Lacrimispora indolis DSM 755: one gene and its partner. The protein of the gene in region 2 interacts with the protein of the main gene of each other region in a pairwise test. Links are inferred from orthologs where the notes say so. Each region holds a gene or a part of one and is shown on either strand. Other genes may lie near its edges. The genes, in order: thrS and rplA.

Region 1 (10,540 bases), 3.4 Mb from region 2 along the record:
TGCTATATGGTCCATCATCATTTCAACTGCAAAAAATGTCTGGGGAGCGCCGAAGCCACGGTATGCTCCTGTAGGAGTGGTATTGGTTTTTAAGGCCCTTCCACGCACGTGAAGGTTCTCGACGTTATAGATTCCGTTTGAGCAGATGATACCCCGCTGAAGCACTACGGCGGACAGGGTGGTGTAAGCTCCGCTGTTGAATTTCACATCAATGTCCATGGCAGTCACTTTGCCATCCTTTACAGCCACCTTGTATCTGCAGAGGGAAGGGTGGCGCTTGGAGGTAAACTCCAAATCCTCCCTGCGGTCAAAGATGCAGCGGACAGGAGCACCGGCCTTTTTAGCAGCTACGGCCACCTGACAACCCAGAATTGAAGGAAAAGCCTCTTTTCCACCAAAACCTCCGCCGGTCACATCCTGTTTAATATGTACCTGATCCGGTCCGCAGCCAAGGGCCCGCATAACAGCTCCGTGAACGTAATAGGCGCATTGGAGAGAGCCGTGGATGAACATTTTTCCGTTTTCTTCAGGCTCTGCCATCATACCCTGGGTTTCTAAATAGGTCTGGTCCTGGTAACCGGTGATAAATTCTTCTTCATAGATTTTATCAGCCTCAGCAAAGGCCTTCTCCATATCCCCTTTGCCATATTCATAATCAAAGAATACGGTATCTGCCTTGTCAAGATCCAGGACAGGCTCCAGTTCTTCATAGGAAACCTGGATCTCATCCAGGATGCGGTCTACCACCGATTCTTCCGGCCCCACAACCATTCCTATGGGCTCTCCAATGTATTCTACGGTTTCCCGGGCATAAACAGGTGTATCGTCCATGACGATGTTCACATGATTGTCACCTGGAACATCAGATTGATCGACATAAAAATAGCCGTGGGGAAGTGGCGGTACATTTACGGCAGAAAGCCTTGCGCGGGCCAGCTTGGAACGAAGCATTTTCCCTACCAGGACCCCGTTATTTTCATAGTCGCCTACATAAACAGAGCGGCCCGCCATCTTTGATTCATGGTCTTTTTTTACTACTGGCTGACTGATGTGTTCCATTGATTCATTGCCTCCTTTTAAATTTTGGCCGGATAAAACCGGCTGATGCAGACTTCATAATCTTCCATGGTATCCAGATCCATCCATACGCCGTCATCATCCACCGGTACATGGATGATGAATTCCTCCTGCTGCTTCCATATCTGCCGCAAACCGCCTTCTCCCTCAAATTCCAGTATGATGTCACGGAATCTGTAATCAATCAGGGGAGGATGTTTCCGATAACCTTCCAAGGTGGGAAACAGGAGAGCGGGCCGGTCATGGGGCTGTGCTTTTAAAAGTTTAAGGAACGTGTTTTTTTTAACAACCGGCATGTCACCTGGAAGCAGGAAAAAAGCTTTGCAGTGAGGCATGGAGTGAAGACCATATTTTATAGAGGTCAGCATATCGGTAATCTCATAGTGAGGATTTCGGGCGTAAATGATTTCTTTCCCATAATGAAGGTGAAGAACTGACTCAATATCATCTCCCCGGTAACCCAGAACGATTACAATCTGTTTCACTCCGGCTGCCAGCATGCTGTCAATGGTGCTTTCAATCATGGTCTTTCCCTTAAAGGGCATCAGCGGCTTAAAATCCCCCATACGGCTGGACAATCCTGCGGCCAGTATAAGACCGCAGGCGGAACTGGCCTCAAGCATAAAAAATCACCCCTTCTATAACAACACTATGATTTCTAATGTCATTATAAAAGGGGGATTTAAATGTTTCAAATTCTTCCTTGGAAGCACTTGCTTTACAGGAATAATCCGCTGTCACGAAAAAGGGCGGAAAATTCATTCTGAGCAAACTGAAAGATATTATCTTCCAGCTTCTGCCAGGTTCTTAGGAACTGGAGGCCCTGGGGGTCAGGGTAGTGTTTCCGCCCCGCTTGCCTCCATGTTTCCGTTCTGTAATGGGATAGCCTGTTTCTGCTTCCGGTTTATTTAACATATCCCAGGCTTTGCCGTAGGATAAGGCCATTCGGTCACAGGCACTGCGGACGGAGTGGGTGTCCAGGATCAGATACAGCAGAAGCTTGATTCTGGTATTAAAGAAAACAGATTCCTTTTGAAGGTTTAGCTTAACCGTTGGATGGAGAAGGGCCCGGTTGTGTTCCGCTAAGTAGGCCTCCAGCAGCCGGGCAAGTTCTTGTAACAAGGATCTTGACAGAATTGTTATGGAACATAAGCCTGAATGAAAGATAAAAAATAATCTTAAAATGGTATTTATTGCTGTTTTAAGAATCTCCGGGAAAAACTGGATGCAAAATCAGAAAGAGGATGTTATGATAAAACAGGTAAGGAGGCAGTTGAGAAATGGCAGATACAAAGAATGACTTTTCAAAAGGAAGCGTAATAGAAAACATATTAAAGCTGGCCGTGCCTATGACATTGGCCCAGCTGATCAATGTTCTGTATAACATCGTAGACAGGATATATATAGGAAGAATTCCGGAAAATGCAACGTTGGCATTAACAGGGCTTGGCCTGTGCCTTCCCATCATTTCCATAGTCATTGCCTTTGCCAATTTATTCGGCATGGGGGGTGCGCCTATGTGCTCCATTGAGAGGGGGCGGGGAAATGAGGAAGAAGCTGAAAAGATCATGGGAAATTCTTTTATTTTAATGGTAGCCTTCGGCCTGGGACTTACTGTATCAGGCCTGGTATTAAAAAAGCCCATGCTCTATCTGTTTGGAGCCAGCGATCTGACCTATCCTTATGCGGATCAATACATCAGCATTTACCTGTTAGGCAATGTTTTCGTCATGATCGGCCTTGGAATGAACAGCTTTATCAATTCCCAGGGGTTTGGGACCATGGGGATGGTTACGGTTCTTTTGGGGGCAATTGCCAATATTATTTTAGATCCTATATTCATTTTTGTTCTGGGACTGGGCGTAAGAGGGGCGGCCTATGCCACCGTATTGTCACAGTTTCTTTCTGCTCTCTGGATCGTTAAATTCCTGACAGGAAAGAAAACCATTTTAAAGCTAAAGACCTCCTGTTTTCGTTTAAAAAGGCACAGGGTAAAGGATATCGTTGCATTGGGAATGTCAGGCTTTACCATGTCCATTACCAACAGCCTGGTGCAGATCATGTATAATGCCTCTTTACAGCGTTATGGAGGTGATCTGTATGTGGGAGTTATGACTGTTATCAATTCCATCCGGGAGGTGATTTCCATGCCTGTAAGCGGAGTCACCAACGGCGCACAGCCGGTCATGGGTTTTAATTATGGAGCAGGGGAATATAAACGGGTAAAGCGGGCGATTATTTTCACTTCAGTGGTGTCCATCACATATACCGCGGTCATGTGGGCACTGGTCCACGGCTTTCCGGAGTTCTTTATCCGCATTTTTAACCAGGAAGAGGAGCTGCTAAAAGCAGGCGTTCCGTCCATGCGGATCTATTACTTTGGCTTCTTTTTTATGTCCCTGCAGTTTGCGGGACAGTCCGTGTTTGTGGCTTTGGGAAAAGCAAGGAGGGCGGTGTTTTTTTCCATCTTCCGCAAGGTGGTGATCGTGGTCCCACTGATCATCCTCCTTCCCATCCTGATGGGGAACGGAACAGAAGGAATCTTTATGGCGGAACCTGTTTCCAATCTCATCGGAGGCGGAGCCTGCTTTTTGACCATGCTGATCACTGTATGGCCGGAGCTTAGTGGAAAAGAAAAAATTAAGAGGAGAAAAATATGAAGATCATAACCAGGGATTATATTACAAACGTACTTTCAAAGGAAAATCCTCCCTGTGGCAGGATCAGGGCAGGAGAGACCGTGGCTTTTGAGACTTACGACTGTTTTACAAACCAGTTTCTGCCGGAAGAGGCAACGTTTGAAAATGTGGTGAGGAAGCCGGGGAATCCGGCAACAGGACCTCTCTATATTGAGGGAGCCATGCCTGGAGACATGCTTAAAATCCATATTCTGGATATTGAGATGGGACCTGTGGGCATTGTTATGCTGGGACCTGGCAGCGGAAGTGAAAAAGAGGAATTTCCCCGAAAAGTATTAAGGCGGGTGCCTGTAAAGGGAGGGTATGCCTATTTCAATGAAAAGGTAAAAGTTCCGGTAAAGCCTATGATCGGCGTCATCGGAGTGGCTCCTGCAGGCGAGGGCGTTTCCACCATCACTCCCATGGACCATGGGGGAAATATGGACTGCACCCAGATAAAAAAGGGAGCAGTCCTGTATCTGCCTGTGTTTGTGGAAGGGGCCCTTTTGTCCATGGGGGATTTTCACGCTCTTATGGGAGACGGGGAAGTGGAGGACTGCGGTCTGGAAATAGAAGGACGGGCTACGGTCAGGATAAACGTGGTGCGGAATAAAAACTGTGTGCCCTATCCAATGATTGAGACAGAGGATAAACTCATCACCATTGCCTCCAAGGAACAGGTGGAAGAAGCCTGGCGTGCGGCAGCCAGGCAGATGTACGGCTTTATGAAGGAGAAGGTGGGGATGGATTATGAAGAGGCAGGGATGCTGCTTACCATGACCGGAGACCTTGTTATTTGCCAGACGGTAAATCCCATGAAAACGGTGAGAATGGAAATTCCCCGCCATATAACTCAAAGTTATGGTTTTGATTCCATTTCGGTAGAGTAAAACAGGCTGAAAATTCTTGACATCCAGGGCATTTTGGAAGATAATGATAGACAAATTATAAAAACTGACAGATATGCCGGTATGGGAAACACCCGCCGGGTATCCCTTTGTACCCGGTACACCCCATAGTGCGGGGTGAGCTGAGGCGGGGTGGGCTCTACCCAGACAGCGTGGGCACCTTAAGAGGAAAGGAAGAGTATCACATGCAAACAATCAGAATCGAAAAAACAACTTGCCCGAAAGAAAAGCCAGGCAAAGATAACCCGTTGTCATTTGGAACCATATTCACGGACCATATGTTTGAGGTGGATTATGAAGAGGGAAAGGGCTGGTATGACCCCAGAATTGTACCTTATCATAAGCTGGAGCTGGATCCTTCCGCCATGGTATTCCATTACGGACAGGAGATGTTTGAGGGCTTAAAGGCATACAAGGCAGAGGATGGCCGGGTTTTATTGTTCCGTCCGGATAAGAATATTGAGCGTGCAAACAGAAGCAACCGCAGGCTTTGCATCCCGGAAATCCCGGAAGATTTATTTTTGGAGGGATTAAAGTCAATTGTGAGCGTGGATCAGGACTGGATCCCCACAAAGCCGGGGACCTCTCTTTATATCAGACCCTTTGTGATCGCCACAGATCCCTTCCTGGGGGTCAGGCCTTCTCATACCTACAAATTCATGATCATTTTATCTCCTGTTGGAGCCTATTATGCCAGCGGCCTTGATCCGGTTAAAATCTGGATTGAGGATGAATATGTGAGAGCCGTAAAGGGCGGCATCGGCGAGGCAAAGACCGGAGGAAATTACGTTGCTTCCCTGGCTTCCCAGGTAAAGGCACATGACGAGGGCTATTCCCAGGTGTTATGGCTTGACGGCGTTCACAGAAAATATATCGAAGAAGTGGGAGCCATGAACATCTTCTTTAAGATCAACGGTGTTGTCATTACACCGGAGTTAAACGGAAGCATCCTTCCCGGCGTTACCAGGGATTCCGTCATTGCCTTATGCAAAGAATGGGGAGTGCCTGTTGAAGAACGGAGAATTTCCGTTGATGAAGTGGTTGCAGCAGCAAGATCAGGAGCAATGGAGGAATGCTTTGGCACCGGAACGGCAGCCGTCATTTCACCGGTAGGGGAACTGCGGTTTGAAGAAGACAGAATGTCTGTGGGAGGCGGAAGGATCGGAGATCTGACCCAGAAGCTTTATGATTCCATTACCGGCATTCAGCTTGGCAGCATCCAGGGACCGGAAGGCTGGGCCGTAGAAGTAAAATAAAATCTTACAGAATTCCCACCGGCGGAGCTGATAAAAAGGCGCCGCCGGAAACTTTGAGAAAAGACAGAAAGAAAAAGGGAGCCGGATATGACAGCGGTACTGATAAAAGCAGCGGCATTTGTATCAATTATTATCATGGGGTACCTGCTCAAACGGGCAGGTTTTTTTCAGGCAAAGGATTTTTATCTGGTCTCCAGAATCGTGATCAAGATCACCCTTCCGGCAGCCATTGTTTCTAATTTCAGCAAGATCACCATGGATTATTCACTTCTTTTTGTATGCGTCATCGGCTTTTTATGCAACTGTGTTACGGTTGCGGCCGGGTATGTGATGGAGGCTGTAAAGTCCAGGGAGACTAAAGCTTTTGCAATGATCAATATGTCCGGATATAATGTGGGAAATTTTACCATGCCCTTTGTACAGAGCTTTTTAAGCCCTGTGGGATTTGCGGCCACAAGCCTGTTTGACGCCGGAAATGCGGTGATGTGCACCGGGATGACTTATACTCTGGCCAGCATGGTCATAGGAGAAGAGGAAAAGCCTTCTATAAAAAAGGTGGTGCTTAAGCTGTTTTCCTCGGCTCCTTTTGATGCTTATGTCCTTATGACTGTTTTAAGCATATTAAATATTAAGCTGCCTTCTGTCCTGATCAGCCTTGCGGATACAGCAGGCGGAGCCAATGCGTTTCTTGCTCTCTTAATGATTGGAATCGGTTTTGAGATCCGTATGGAAAAGGAAAAAATGAGCCAGATTTTCAGAATATTAGGGGTGCGGTATATCATCGGGGTATTAATGGCAGTTGGATTTTACTATCTGGCGCCCTTTGGGCTGGAGGTGCGCCAGGCGCTGGCCATTGTGTCCTTAGGCCCTGTATCGTCGGTGGCACCTGCTTTTACCGGTGCTTTAAAGGGGGATATCGAGACGGCAAGCGCAGTTAATTCTTTGTCAATTGTGATCAGCATAGCTGCGATCACGGCAGCTCTGATCATTCTTTTGTGAAAATTTTTTTTATGACGCTTGACAAACAGCTTAACCGTGCTATAATCTAAAATTATAAAGCAATACAGAAAAAGCATTGACAAGACCAGTATCATATCAGGAAAGGCCAGAGAGAGGCGTGTTTGGTGGAAGCGCTTTACGGGAATGACATGAGAAGACCAGCTTGGAGCGTCCCTTAATGGGGAACGGTGACTCCGTTATCGTCGTAAGAAGTGGTTTGGACATTTATTTTGTTCACTCAAAAAGGGTGGAACCGCGATTTCTTTGAATAGAATCGTCCCTTTCTGTATGGAAACATACGGAAAGGGGCTTTTTTTGTAGAAAAGTTCTCTGAACTTCTCTGCAAAATAAAAATGCTCCGCTGTGGATGTGCACTGCGGCGTAAGCGGTGGATGCCGTTATGCGACCGCCGCAGACGCAAGAGTTTGCTTCGCAAACTCTTTATTCTTCACAATAATAATAAGAAAAGGAGATTGATGGAAAATGAAGATTACGTTAAAAGACGGCTCAGTCAAGGAATATGAACATGCAATGTCAGTGATTGACATCGCTTCTGATATAAGCGAAGGCCTGGCCAGAAATGCCTGCGCAGGCGAAGTGGATGGAAAGGTTGTAGATTTGAGGACAGTGGTTGAAGAGGACTGCAGTTTAAGCATTCTCACGGTAAACGATCCTGCAGGTCTTTCTGCTTACCGCCATACAGCAAGCCACATCCTGGCTCAGGCAGTAAAAAGGCTGTATCCTCAGGCAAAGCTTGCCATCGGACCTTCCATTGAAAATGGGTTTTATTATGATTTTGATATCCCATCCTTTTCAAGAGAAGATCTGGATAAAATTGAAAACGAGATGAAGAAGATCATAAAGGAAGGGACAAAAATTGAGCGCTTTACCCTTCCAAGAGAAGAAGCAATCAAATTCATGGAGGAAAAGGGCGAGCCTTATAAGGTAGAGCTGATCCAGGATCTTCCGGAAGGTGCGGAGATTTCTTTCTACCGCCAGGGCGAATTTACGGATCTTTGTGCAGGACCTCACCTGATGAGCACAAAGCCCATCAAGGCATTTAAGCTCACTTCTTCCTCAGGAGCATACTGGAGAGGCAGCGAGAAGAATGCCATGCTGACCCGTGTATACGGCACTGCTTTCGCCAAAAAGGAAGAGTTAAATGAATATCTGGAATATCTGGCAAATATCAAAAACCGGGATCATAACAAGCTGGGCCGTGACTTGGAGATTTTTGCAACAGTGGATGTAATCGGCCAGGGACTTCCTCTTTTGATGCCAAAGGGTGCAAAAATTGTCCAGACCATGCAAAGATGGATCGAGGATGAAGAAGAGAAGCGGGGATATATGAGAACAAAGACCCCTCTCATGGCAAAGAAGGACTTATACATCATTTCCGACCACTGGGATCATTACAAGGAAGGCATGTTTGTTCTGGGAAATGAGGAAACGGATGATGAAGTATTTGCCCTCCGTCCAATGACCTGTCCGTTCCAGTACTATGTTTATAAACAAAGCCAGAAATCCTACAGGGATCTGCCTTGCAGATACGGCGAGACTTCCACCCTGTTCCGCAACGAGGATTCCGGCGAAATGCACGGATTGACCCGTGTACGGCAGTTTACTATTTCCGAAGGCCATTTAATCGTACGCCCTGACCAGATTGAAGAAGAGTTTAAGGGCTGCGTGGATCTGGCGAAATACTGTCTCACAACTCTTGGCCTGGAAGGCGACGTGACCTATCAGATGTCCAAATGGGATCCAAACAAGGCAGATCATTATCTGGGAACACCGGAAATGTGGGATGAAGTGGAAGGCATGATGAGAAAGATCCTGGACCACATCGGAATCCAGTATACGGAAGCTGCGGGAGAAGCGGCATTCTACGGGCCAAAGCTGGATATTCAGGCAAAGAACGTATACGGCAAGGAAGATACCATGATCACCATTCAGCTTGACATGTTCTTAGCGGAGCGTTTTGATATGAGCTTTGTAGATAAGGATGGAACAAAGAAACGTCCTTATATCATCCACAGAACTTCCATGGGCTGCTATGAAAGAACCCTTGCATGGCTGATTGAAAAATACGAAGGAGCATTCCCAACCTGGTTATGTCCGGAGCAGGTGCGCGTTCTTCCTATTTCTGAAAAATATCATGAATATGCAGGGAAGGTTGCGTCTCAGTTAAAGGAAAACGGCATTCTGGCAACGGTTGACGAGCGTGCGGAAAAAATCGGATATAAAATCCGTGAAGCGCGTTTGTCAAAGCTTCCTTATATGCTGGTAGTAGGCCAGAAGGAGGAAGAAGATGGTGTTGTATCTGTCCGCAGCCGTTTCAACGGCGATGAGGGACAGCGCCCGCTTTCCGATTTTATTGATGATATCTGCCGTGAGATCCGCACAAAGGAAATCAAAAAGGTAAATGTAACAGAAGAAGCAAAATAAACAGAACTTGTCATGGTTCATGAAAACAGCGAGAGAAAGGCTTGTGAGAATAGTTTCCTTTTTCAAGGTGCATACTACTCCTGAAACATCATTTTAAGTAAGAATATCAGGAGGAAATGGGCCATGACAAAATTAGACTGTAATGTAACAAGCTGTCTTCACAATTCCGATAATTATTGCTGCAAGTCCGCCATCATCGTAGAGGGATCTCAGGCAAAGGACAGCTATGATACCTGCTGCGGAAGCTTTGATGAGAATAAGGACGGTACCTTCCATAACTTGTTCAAAACTCCGGAAAGCCGCCTGGAGGTGGACTGCGAGGCTGTCAACTGCGTATACAATGAAGGCCGACACTGTTCAGCAGAGCACATCGGAATTGCAGGAGACGGTGCAAGCTCATCAGAGCATACCGAATGTTCAACTTTTAAAACCAGATAAACCTGCGGAAATAAAATGCGCCAGGATAAGTCCTGACGCATTTTATTTTGAACAGGCTGCCGGTCATAAAATCATAACAAAGGTTCCCGCTGTAATCAGAAGGATTCCTATAAGCTTATTCATGGTGAATTGTTCGTGGAGTATGAGAAAAGCCAAAAGAACGGTGAGAACAATGCTCAGTTTATCCACAGGAACCACCTTGGAAGCTTCCCCTATTTGAAGGGCTTTGTAATAGCAGATCCAGGAGAGGCCGGTGGCAAGGCCGGACAGGATGAGAAAAAGCCAGCTTTTTCTGCTGATTTCGGAAAGTCCGGTCTGGGCTCCCGTTAGAAAAACGATCATCCAGGCCATGAGTACCACCACAACCGTCCGGATGGCCGTAGCCAGATTGGAATTGACTCCTTCAATTCCCATTTTAGCCAGAATGGAAGTAAAGGCGGCAAAAATGGAAGAAAGAAGAGCGAAAACAAACCACATATCATGCCTCCTGATGTTTTTATTTTATTACATATTATGATTGTAGCCCTGATGTTGGGAAGTTGCAAGAAAAATATTATAAGGAAAGTATGCATGCTTTGAAAAATATGTTGACAGAAAGCTAAATATATAGTATTATAACATAAGTTGTGAAAACAGCAAACAGGAAAGTAGGTATCCGCCTCACCACGGCACGAGTAAGTGTCCCTGGTTCATAGCCTTTGGTACATAGGTGTACTTTATGGAGACTTTGGTGGTGGAT
Region 2 (10,642 bases):
AGTCCTCCCTTATAAATCCGGATCTATCCATTGGACACCTTATTTAGAAAAAAACTTCCCACAATGCAAAGAACCGTCTAACCATTCATCACATCAAACAGTAAAAGAATTTAACCAAACTGCTTATTTATTGCACCGACAACTGTATGCCGCGCAGGGAGCTTTCGACCTATAAGCACAGTATACAACAAACTGCACAGAAAATCAACATGCTCATTAAGAATATGTAAAAGCTATATTCTGAAAACATCTTCTTGTTTTCAGAATCGAATCCACAGGGCAAAAAACTCCCCATTTATTCTCACTTACTCTGCTAGTTAGGATAGTTATATTATGAAAAAAGGAGGTTTTCAGAATCAAATGCACGGGTGCAAAGAGATCCCCTTTTATCCTTACTTACTTTTCATGTTCGGATAAGCTACATTATGAAATCAAAAAGATGTTTTTATAATCAGGGGGGCAGGGCAAAGTACGACCCTTTTATCCTCACCTGCTTTGCAAGCTCAGATAAACTATATGATACCAACAATATATACTTATTCCGCAAATACAAATCATCCCAAATCAAACATAAAGTTAAAAAGCAAAAAATACCCTGGCAATACCCACTCTTATGATTCCACCTTCTATCCCTTTCCCGAAACTTTCTGAAAAGCATATAGAATCCTCATGAAAAAATCGCCGGCCAACCGACCCCCTTAATATTCAAAGCCTCAATTAGCTCAGCTTCCAAAAAATCATACAACCCCAAAGGTTTCACAAACCACGAACTCTATAGCTTATTCCTCTTAATCCACCAGCAGCTCATCAACGGTAACAAAGGTATATCCCTGCTTCGTCAAAGTATCGATCACCTCCAGGGCTGCCTCCACTGAAGTCGGATACACATCGTGGAGAAGGATGATGTCTCCAGGCTCTACATGTTTTACAATATATCGTACCACCTTTTTGGTATTCTTTGATTTCCAGTCAAGAGGATCTAAGTTCCAGAGCACCACCGTCATATTGGTGGTACACTCCAATTCCTCCGTCCATGAGCCATAAGGCGGACGCAAATACTGAGGTCTCACTCCGGTAATCTCTTCTATCTGCTGGTTATTCTGTTCAATCTGCTGGCAGGCAGTTCCTACCGACTCCTTGCTCATCTGAACATGAGAATATCCATGGTTTCCAACTAGATGTCCATCCTCTTCCATCTGCTTCACGATGGCCTCTTTCCCTTCCACATTTTCACCAAGAAGAAAAAATGTGGCATGGACCCCCCTTTTGCGGAGCCCGTCAAGAAGCCTCGGCGTATAAACAGAATGAGGGCCATCATCAAAGGTCAGCGCTATCTGCTTATCTCCGGAAAACTGCCTCCTGACCTCATCAACTGCTTCATCGTCCGCTCCTGCAGGAAGAAACAGGGTATTCTTTGCATCCGTGTACGACTGATGCATTGCTTTCACAAAAATGATATCCAGTATAAAAACAACCAGTAAACAGGCTGCTTTCCATTTTATTTTCATAATCCCATTAGTCCAGCTTTCTGCCATTATTAATCAATCTATGGAGATTTACGGAAAAATAAAACCAAAACATTTCTGTCTTTTTCTATCTTTTCCCTTAAATGCCCCTAGAATCAGGACATATCCACTATACCAAAGAGAATTTTATACACAATCTTATTGCGCCATATCAACAGAACATGACCTTTTATAAATAACCCGGACTTATAGCGCAGCCCAGACCTTGTCGTAAATCAAATAACAGGGATTTATCCCTCCATCTTCCAGCCACCACACACCTCCCCGAGCGTACCTGTACTCTGCCTCCTGCCTTCATCCTGTCTTCACTCTATTCCCACACATATGACACGTACAGACGCGTTTTAAAGCACCTCTCAACACCTAAGAAATTCAAAACAACAAGCCTTTAAAAAGATCCTAAAATAACCTTCCAAAATAAAAAAACGGGGCAGATTATATTTTCCCAGGTAGAAAAGAAAAGGACTGCCCTCATTCTAAAATGAGAGCAGCCCTTAAAGCTTACATATAAATCGAAGCTTTTATTAAGCCATGCAAACGTTAACTGCCTGCAGACCGCGGTTTCCTTCTGTTGTATCATAGGTTACTTTCTGGCCTTCTTCAAGAGTCTTGTAACCATCAGAAACGATGCCGGAGAAATGTACGAAAACTTCCTCGCCTGTTGCGTCATTTACGATGAAACCATATCCTTTAGCACCATTAAACCATTTTACTGTACCGTTGTTCATAACGTGTACCTCCTATAAAATAAAAAATATTTGATATATCGCCTGAAACAAAAAATCACATATTTTTGTAAATCATCATCCGAAAATAATGACTTACAAAAATATGTGAAATCATAACTCCATTCGATAATACACCTACATTCTAACCTAAATTTACAAAATTGTCAAGACTATTCTGTTATCTTACACAAAGAAAGGACAGGATCCTGTCCCTTTTTAAGAGGTACAAATCCTGTCCAAAACAACCCAAAAGTATAATTACTTTAAAGTAACTTTTGCGCCTTCAGCCTCTAAGGAAGCCTTGATCTGCTCAGCCTCTTCCTTGGAAGCGCCAGCCTTTACTACCTTTGGAGCACCGTCAACTACGTCTTTAGCTTCCTTTAAGCCTAAGCCGGTAGCTTCACGAACAACCTTGATAACCTTAACCTTGTTTGGACCAACTTCGGTTAATTCAACGTCGAATTCTGTCTTCTCTTCTTCTACTGCTGCAGGACCTGCTGCAACTACTACGCCTGCTGCTGCGGATACACCGAATTCTTCCTCACATGCCTTTACTAATTCGTTTAATTCTAATACAGATAATTCTTTGATAGCTTCGATAAATTCAGCTGTTGTTAACTTTGCCATGATAATATACCTCCGTATTTAATATGTTTATTTTTAGAAAGTTCGAATCACCTTTGGCTCCTCGAACGGCTGATTTTCTAATCTCAAGCGGGTCTTTGCCTGCTTTTATTAAGAAAATTATGCCTCTGCCGCTTCTCCGCCCTGAGCATCTGCAATCTGCTTGAGAACGCGGGCAATGTTTGTGATAGGAGACTGCATGCTTCCAAGCAACTTTCCAAGAAGGATCTCTCTGGAAGGAATGCTGGAGATCTTCTCCATACCCTTTGCATCATAGTAAGTGCCTTCTACAACGCCGCCCTTGATTTCCAGAGCCGGAGCTGTCTTAGCAAATTCAGCCAGGATTCTTGCCGGAGCTGTTGCATCTGTCTTGGATACAGCGATTGCTGTAGGTCCCTCCAGATTTGGATCCAGAGCTTCAAATGCGGTACCCTGAGCTGCAAAACGGATCATGGTATTCTTATATACCTTGTAGGAAACACCGGCCTCTCTTAATTTCTTACGAAGCGCTGTATCCTGAGCAACTGTGATACCACGGTAATCTACAACTACCGCTGACTCAGCGCCGTCGAGTAATTCCTTGATCTCGCTTACAACTGGCTGTTTTAATTCAACTTTTGCCATTATGGTTTACCTCCTGTTTAGTCTGAACCTCCCGGTTGCCTGGGAAGCCCGCTCGTATAAACCGCAAAGAAAAACCTCTCCGCCGGATGGACAGAGAGGTCTACAATTCATTTACATAAAATGATTCTTGTACATTCCTCGGCAGGCGTTTACACCTTATGCCTCACGGCACCTGCTGTCTTCGGCAGTTAATACTGAAATATTATAACATTATTTATAATCAATGTCAATCACAAAACAAAATTAGTTCATTAACTTTGCTACGTTCAGCTTTACACCAGGTCCCATGGTGGAAGCCAGTGTAACACTCTTTAAGTAAGCACCCTTAACTGTACTTGGTCTTGCTTTGATGATTGCATCAACAAGCGTCTGGAAGTTGTCCGCTAACTGTTCTTCTGCGAAAGAAGCTTTTCCAACTGGCACGTGGATAATATTTGTCTTATCAAGTCTGTACTCAACCTTACCAGCTTTGATATCGTTGATTGCTTTTGTTACATCCATAGTAACAGTACCAGCTTTTGGGTTTGGCATTAAGCCCTTTGGTCCCAGGACACGTCCCAGACGTCCAACAACACCCATCATATCTGGTGTAGCAACAACTACATCAAAATCCAGCCAGCCTTCGTTCTGGATCTTCGGAATCAGTTCCTCAGCTCCAACATAATCTGCGCCTGCAGCCTGTGCTTCATCAGCCTTCGGGCCTTTAGCGAAAACTAAAATACGAACAGTCTTACCTGTACCGTGGGGAAGTACAACCGCACCACGGATCTGCTGGTCAGCGTGACGTCCGTCACAACCGGTTCTGATATGAGCTTCAATGGTTTCATCAAATTTAGCACTTGCATTCTGCTTAACTAAAGAGATTGCTGCTGGTGCATCGTAGAGAACAGAACGATCTACTGTTTTAGCTGCCTCTGCGTATCTTTTTCCTCTTTTCATTCTAAATAACCTCCTAGTGGTATTGTCGGGGATTTTCCCTCCCACGTTCTTAAAACTACATCAACTGCAATATTATTAAGGAAGTCCGATTCGCCTGCCGGCTCACCGAACCGCTGATTTTCTAAATTTAGGCAGCGCTTCCGCCTGCTTTCTTTAAGAAAATTATGCCTCTACAACTGTGATACCCATACTTCTTGCGGTACCGGCAATCATGCTCATAGCTGATTCAACGGATGCTGCATTTAAGTCTGGCATCTTCAGCTCAGCGATTTTCTGTAATTCAGCCTTAGTAATTGTAGCAACCTTTGTCTTGTTCGGAACTGCAGATCCGGATTTGATCTTGCAGGCCTTCTTAAGTAATACAGCAGCCGGCGGAGTCTTGGTTATGAAGCTAAAGCTTCTGTCAGCGTAAACAGTGATAACAACTGGAATGATTAAATCTCCCTGGTCAGCTGTTCTTGCGTTAAATTCCTTTGTAAACTGTACGATGTTTACACCATGCTGTCCAAGTGCCGGACCTACAGGAGGAGCTGGTGTAGCCTTTCCTGCTGGAATCTGCAATTTGATATATCCCGTTACTTTCTTTGCCATAATTAGGCACCTCCTAAATAAATGTGGTATTGTCGGGGATTTCCCTCCCACGAGCCTATACACCGGTATAAGCCGCTTTTACTTGTTACATCTTTTTCACTTCGCTGAAATTTAATTCCACCGGAGTCTCCCGGCCGAACATCTCAACGCTCATGGTGATGGTTTTCTTACCTTCGTTGATGGACTTGATAGCACCAACGGTATCCTTCCATGCACCGGAAGTTACCACAACGGTATCTCCCTCTTCAAAGCCAACGATGATCTCTTCGTTCTTGAACCCAAGTTTCTCCATCTCTTCTTCTGTCAGAGGAACTGGTTTTGATCCAGGACCTACAAAGCCTGTCACTCCACGGGTGTTACGTACCACATACCATGTGTCGTCATTCATGACCATGTGAATCAGTACGTAGCCGGGAAACATCTTTTTATCGGCCTTCTTCTCAACGCCATTTTTCAGTTCAATGACGGATTCTAACGGAACCGATACTTCCAGAATCTGATCCTGCAAGTTTCTGTTTTCGATTGTTTTCTCAATGTCAACTTTTACTTTGTTCTCATAACCTGAATAGGTATGGACTACATACCAATTAGCTTCTGACATAAACTCACCTTAACCCTTACGAATTATAAGACAAAACTGAGACCAAACTTGATGATCAGATCAATAATCGCAATAATCAATCCTAAAGCAATCGCTGATGACATAACAGCGATCGTCTGCTTCGTTACGGTTTCTTTGTCAGGCCAAACAATTTTCGCAAACTCAGTTTTCAGACCCTTAAAAAAGTTCTTCTTCTGAGCACTCTCGTTGTTCACTGTATCTCCCATAATTTGCCTCCTAATGAAGTAAGCGGATATGCTTGCATATCCAGTCGCTTCACAAATTCAAGGTTGGAAGACGTCTTTCTTTCAACCTTCACGTCCTTTACAACTGATTACTTTGTTTCCTTGTGCATCGTATGGCTCTTACAGAATCTGCAATACTTCTTTGTTTCCATTCTGTCCGGATGAGTCTTCTTATCCTTGGTCATGTTGTAATTACGCTGTTTGCATTCAGTACATGCCAGTGTGATTTTTGTGCGCACGACTTCCACCTCCACTTAAATTTTCATTGTTGTGTTTTAAGTCCTTTTCTCTGCTGCAAGCAATTTTGAGCATAAAAAAAAGACCTAAGCTCTTCCATTCGCCCAATTACTATAACACACAGGCCAGGATTCGTCAATCTTTTTTTATGAAAAACTATGGTATTTACGGTATTTCGCCATTATATCATGAAAGCAGATAAAATGCAAGTCCGGCCGGGAGGATATAAGGGATTTTTTGACCTGCTCCGGCCGGAAATGCTTCCATTATTATATGTATTCTGTATTTTTTTGTTATGGCCTTACGGGCGTTCCATCGGGAAGCCGTGAGAACAGCCAGCCGTGATCCATATCCACTGCAGGATATTTTTCTGCCGCTTTTTCATCAAAACAGACTCCGATTCCCGGTTTATCGTTTACATAGGCATATCCTTCCCTGATTGCAGGACAGCCCGGAAATATCTCCTGCTCCTCTTTACTGAAGCCGGAAAATTCCTGTATGCCGAAATTATGGCTGTTTAAATCCAGGTGCATCTGCACCGCCATTCCAATAGGAGATAAGTCATTTGGCCCATGCCAGGCGGTCTTCACTCCATAAGCCTCACAAAAATGCGCCAGCTTCCTGGCAGGGGTCAACCCTCCGATGTCGCTTAAATGGACTCTCATATAATCGATCCACTGGTTTTGTACAATGGCCTTCCATTCATTGGGATTGGTAAACAGTTCTCCCATGGCCAGAGGCAGGATAGTATGGTGCCGCAGAATCTTAAAAAATTCCACATGCTCCGGCGCAAGAGAATCCTCCAGAAAAAACAGCTTGTACTGTTCCATTTCCCGGGCAAACTCCAGAGTCTCTGCAAAGCTTAAGCGCTCGTGGACATCATGCATCAGCTCCACTTCCCAGCCAATGTCCCTGCGGACACGGTCAAACAGCTTATATACACTTTGCATGTACATTCTCGGATGGAAATACGCTCCCTCCGGTGCATTGTGGGGCTTTACGATCCTCTGTATCTTTCCGTCGAAGTTTCCGCCATAGGTACCCATATGGCATCTGATATAGCGGTACCCCTCGTCCATATACCCGTGGATGCATTCTTCCACCTCTTCTATGGAGCTTCCATCCGCATGCCTGTAGACAGCGATCCCTTCCCGGCATTTTCCGCCAAGCAGGCTGTAAAGCGGCATTCCTGCCCTTTTTCCCTTGATGTCCCACAATGCCTCGTCAACACCGGATATGGCGTTATTTAAGACCGGTCCGTTCCTCCAGTAAGAACTTCCCGCCATCGACTGCCAGATTCCTTCAATGTCATCCACAGGCTTCCCTTTGAGCATTGGGCGTAAGTATTCTTCAATGGCAGTCACAACCGCCTTGTGCCTCCATGTAAATGTAGCGCAGCCATAGCCGTATAATTCCGGCTCCGTTGTTTCTACCTTCACCACAACCAGATTGATGTTTCTTGGGGCCGTTACAAACACTTTGATGTCATGGATTTTTATATGATCCATTTTTATTACCTCCATAAGTCATATTCTCTGCAAATCAGCTCTTTACAGCTCCTCCGGTCATTCCAGCAATAAAATACTTCTGGAAGCTTACAAAAAGAATTACCAAAGGAAGACTGGATATGCTGGATGCTGCCATTAAGTCATTCCACTTAATCTGATATTGGGAATTTAAGGAAATGATCCCAACAGTGAGCGTTTTTAATTCGTCCTTGGATACCAGGACAGAAGAAAACATATATTCATTCCAGCCGTTAAACAGCACGAACATGGCTACCGCTGCTATTCCGGGAACGATCAGGGGAAGGATAATATTCCAGAAGATGCGGAAGCTGGAAGCTCCATCCACCCGCGCCGCCTCGTCAAGCTCCAGGGGAATGGTCTTAAAATAAGATACGATCATCCAGGTGCTGAAGGCGATATTTGTGGCTGCATATACAATGACCAGGCCAAGCAGGGAGTTGACAAGATGATACTTAGAGAGTACTGCATAAAACGGCACCACCAGCATGACTCCCGGAAACATCTGGGTAATGAGCAGAAAACTCATCAGCTGTTTTCTTCCTTTAAACCGGAATCTGGTCACCCCGTATCCGGCCAGGCAGGCACAGGCCACACAGATCACCATGGCAGAAAGGCAGACTACCAGACTGTTTAAGGTCATGCGCCCAAAATTATAAGTACTGAAAAATTTCCGGAAAGAATCCAGGGAAAACGGGTTTGGGAGCCATTTAGGCTGAGGATAATACGTCTGCGGTTCTGTTTTAAAGGCAGTGGATATCATCCACAAAACCGGGACCACGATAAAAGAAGCCATGAGAATTAATGCGGCGTAAGTTGCAATCAAACTGTTTTTTTTCTTTTTCGATCTACTCATTGTCCTTTGTCACCACCTTACTCACCAGACTGATCAAATAGCATATAAAGAACACCAGGATTCCCCAGGCAGACGCTTTTCCAAATCTTAAATCATTAAACGCCGTGCCATAGATGCTTAAACTGATTAAATTCGTTGCAGTTCCCGGCCCTCCTGCCGTCATCGTGTAAACCAGAGTATACTGCTTAAACCACCAGACGCAGTCCAGGATCAAGACCGTGGTCAGGATGGGCTTTAAGGAGGGAACAGTGATATACCGGAACTGGGCCCATTTGCTGGCGCCGTCAATTTCCGCCGCCTCGTAATAATCCCTGGATATGCTCTGTAACCCCGCCAGGATCATGGTCATGACCAGGGGAAAGCCCTTCCAGATGCAGACAAAAACCACTGCCGGGAAAGCCAGCTCCTTGCTTCCCAGCCAGGAAACATTGGTGGATATAAGACCAAGCCCTTTTAAGGCGCTGTTTAAGATCCCGTACATGGGATTCATGATCCAGGTAAACAAAAGAGCCACCACAGCCTCAGGGAAAAACCAGGGGAGCATGAATATGACCCGGAAAACCGTTCTCCCTCTAAATTCCCGGTTGAGCAGAGTGGCCAGGATAAATCCCAGGATGAAATGTCCTCCTACCACCAGAATCATAAATACAGTCGTAAGCAGAACAGACTGGTAAAAGGCCGCTTCTTTAAATGCTGCCGCATAATATTTAAAGCCTACAAAATTCCATTTCGTCACCAGGTTCGTGTTGAAAAAGCTGATATAGAACCCATAAACCATAGGATAAATGATAAGGGCAGCCAGCATGACGACAATCGGCAGAGTAAAGTAATATCCTTGCCTCTGGGACTTCACTTTTATCCGGGCAGTTCCATTTTTGTTCATGAAATTCATCTTACTCCCTTCTCAATTTTTTGAGGGAGGATGGTTCCTCCCTCATTTTCATGATCAGTTATAATCCTCTAACAACTCATCAACATCGCTTACAAGAGTTTTAACTGCTTCTTCGTTCGTCTTTTCATTGGAGAATACAGATGCATACGCATTTCCAAGAGCGCTTTTTAAACCGCTGACACCTGCAAACTTAACTGTCGGACGGCAGCCGTCTGCAATCTGCTGTAAAAAGCCTGCATAATCGTCTCCTGATATATAGTCTGCCTTCTGTCCTTCTGCTGTTGCCGGAATCTTTCCGCTGCTCTGCCAGAACTGCATGTCTTTGTCATGCTCCACAAAAAACTTCAGATAGTCAATGGCTGCCGCCTTTTCTGCATCGGTTGCATAGGCGCTGACACCATAGCCTTCGGTTCCAAGCATGGTTCCCGGATAATCACCAGGCATCTTAAAGGATCCCAGCTTTCCCTTTAAATCAGGGTTGTTGGCATAAGCCACACCAAGAGCATTGGGCCCGGTAAGGAACATGCTGGTGTATCCCATGGCAAAGTAATTGGCAGCTGTAGGATAATCCACTTCTGTGATCCCCGTAGGAACGATGCCCTCTGCATTCATGTTGGTCCATCTTGAAAATGCATCCATAAATTTCTGATCTTCGGAAATATCAGTGATCCACTTGCCGTTTTCTTCCTTCACACAATCAATTCCATTTGACCATAAGTACGCCATGAAACGGCTCTGTCCGGAGGAGTTGTTGGAACCTACCATATCAAATCCCCACTCATCCATCTGCCCGTCATTGTTGGTATCCTTTGTAAGGGTCTTTGCAGCCGCCACAAACTCTTCCCATGTCTTTGGAGCCTCTAAACCGGCCTCCTTAAATCTGTCCGTGCGGTAGATCACTGCCTGAGGCTGAACCGCAACCGGGAAATAGGACATCTCCTCTCCCAGCATACAGGAGTCCACAACGCCGTTGGCAAATTTCGCTTTTAAATCTTCCGGCACAAGTTCCTTGATATCCGCTGTCAGCCCCAGATCGTGAAGGGTCGCAACTGCGTCTGCCGATGTGAAGAAAATGGTGGGCACATCCTTTGGAGTGGCAGCCATTGCGGAAAGCTTTGTGTAAATGTCATTTGTGCTGACAGCCTGCACATCAATGACCACGTTGGGGTTTTGTGCCATATACTCTTCCGCATACTGATAAATGAACTTTCCGTGTGGATCTTCTCCCGCATAACCGTCAAAAATGGTGAGCA

Evidence for each region.
Region 1: the proteins of rplA (region 2) and thrS interact in binary tests that used the Escherichia coli proteins (3 or more experiments, as listed by UniProt). The link is inferred for Lacrimispora indolis DSM 755 from one-to-one orthologs.

What each region holds. Positions count from the first base shown.
Region 1 is NZ_AZUI01000001.1:4,654,302-4,664,841, forward strand. The notes cover bases 6,998-9,882. They hold thrS (threonine--tRNA ligase), read left to right. Parts: upstream 6,998-7,401; coding sequence 7,402-9,363; downstream 9,364-9,882. Other genes in these bases: K401_RS0122670 (DUF1540 domain-containing protein), read left to right, coding at 9,487-9,801; K401_RS0122675 (EamA family transporter), read right to left, coding at 9,865-9,882. In the rest of the region: K401_RS0122630 (xanthine dehydrogenase family protein molybdopterin-binding subunit), read right to left, coding at 1-1,059; K401_RS0122635 (nucleotidyltransferase family protein), read right to left, coding at 1,077-1,700; K401_RS31475 (winged helix-turn-helix domain-containing protein), read right to left, coding at 1,885-2,199; K401_RS0122645 (MATE family efflux transporter), read left to right, coding at 2,358-3,737; K401_RS0122650 (acetamidase/formamidase family protein), read left to right, coding at 3,734-4,645; K401_RS0122655 (branched-chain amino acid aminotransferase), read left to right, coding at 4,849-5,919; K401_RS0122660 (AEC family transporter), read left to right, coding at 6,007-6,918; more of K401_RS0122675, read right to left, coding at 9,883-10,278. UniProt on the Escherichia coli protein: Catalyzes the attachment of threonine to tRNA(Thr) in a two-step reaction: L-threonine is first activated by ATP to form Thr-AMP and then transferred to the acceptor end of tRNA(Thr). The rate-limiting step is amino acid activation in the presence of tRNA.
Region 2 is NZ_AZUI01000001.1:1,246,393-1,257,034, forward strand. The notes cover bases 2,594-5,580. They hold rplA (50S ribosomal protein L1), read right to left. Parts: upstream 4,442-5,580; coding sequence 3,746-4,441; downstream 2,594-3,745. Other genes in these bases: rplL (50S ribosomal protein L7/L12), read right to left, coding at 2,594-2,881; rplJ (50S ribosomal protein L10), read right to left, coding at 2,999-3,502; rplK (50S ribosomal protein L11), read right to left, coding at 4,604-5,032; nusG (transcription termination/antitermination protein NusG), read right to left, coding at 5,118-5,580. Outside these bases: K401_RS0105960 (polysaccharide deacetylase family protein), read right to left, coding at 789-1,508; K401_RS0105965 (cold-shock protein), read right to left, coding at 2,051-2,254; more of rplL, read right to left, coding at 2,513-2,593; more of nusG, read right to left, coding at 5,581-5,633; preprotein translocase subunit SecE, read right to left, coding at 5,657-5,860; rpmG (50S ribosomal protein L33), read right to left, coding at 5,968-6,117; K401_RS0106010 (enolase C-terminal domain-like protein), read right to left, coding at 6,409-7,623; K401_RS0106015 (carbohydrate ABC transporter permease), read right to left, coding at 7,658-8,497; K401_RS0106020 (carbohydrate ABC transporter permease), read right to left, coding at 8,490-9,389; K401_RS0106025 (ABC transporter substrate-binding protein), read right to left, coding at 9,444-10,642. UniProt on the Escherichia coli protein: One of the primary rRNA binding proteins, it binds very close to the 3'-end of the 23S rRNA. Forms part of the L1 stalk. It is often not seen in high-resolution crystal structures, but can be seen in cryo_EM and 3D reconstruction models.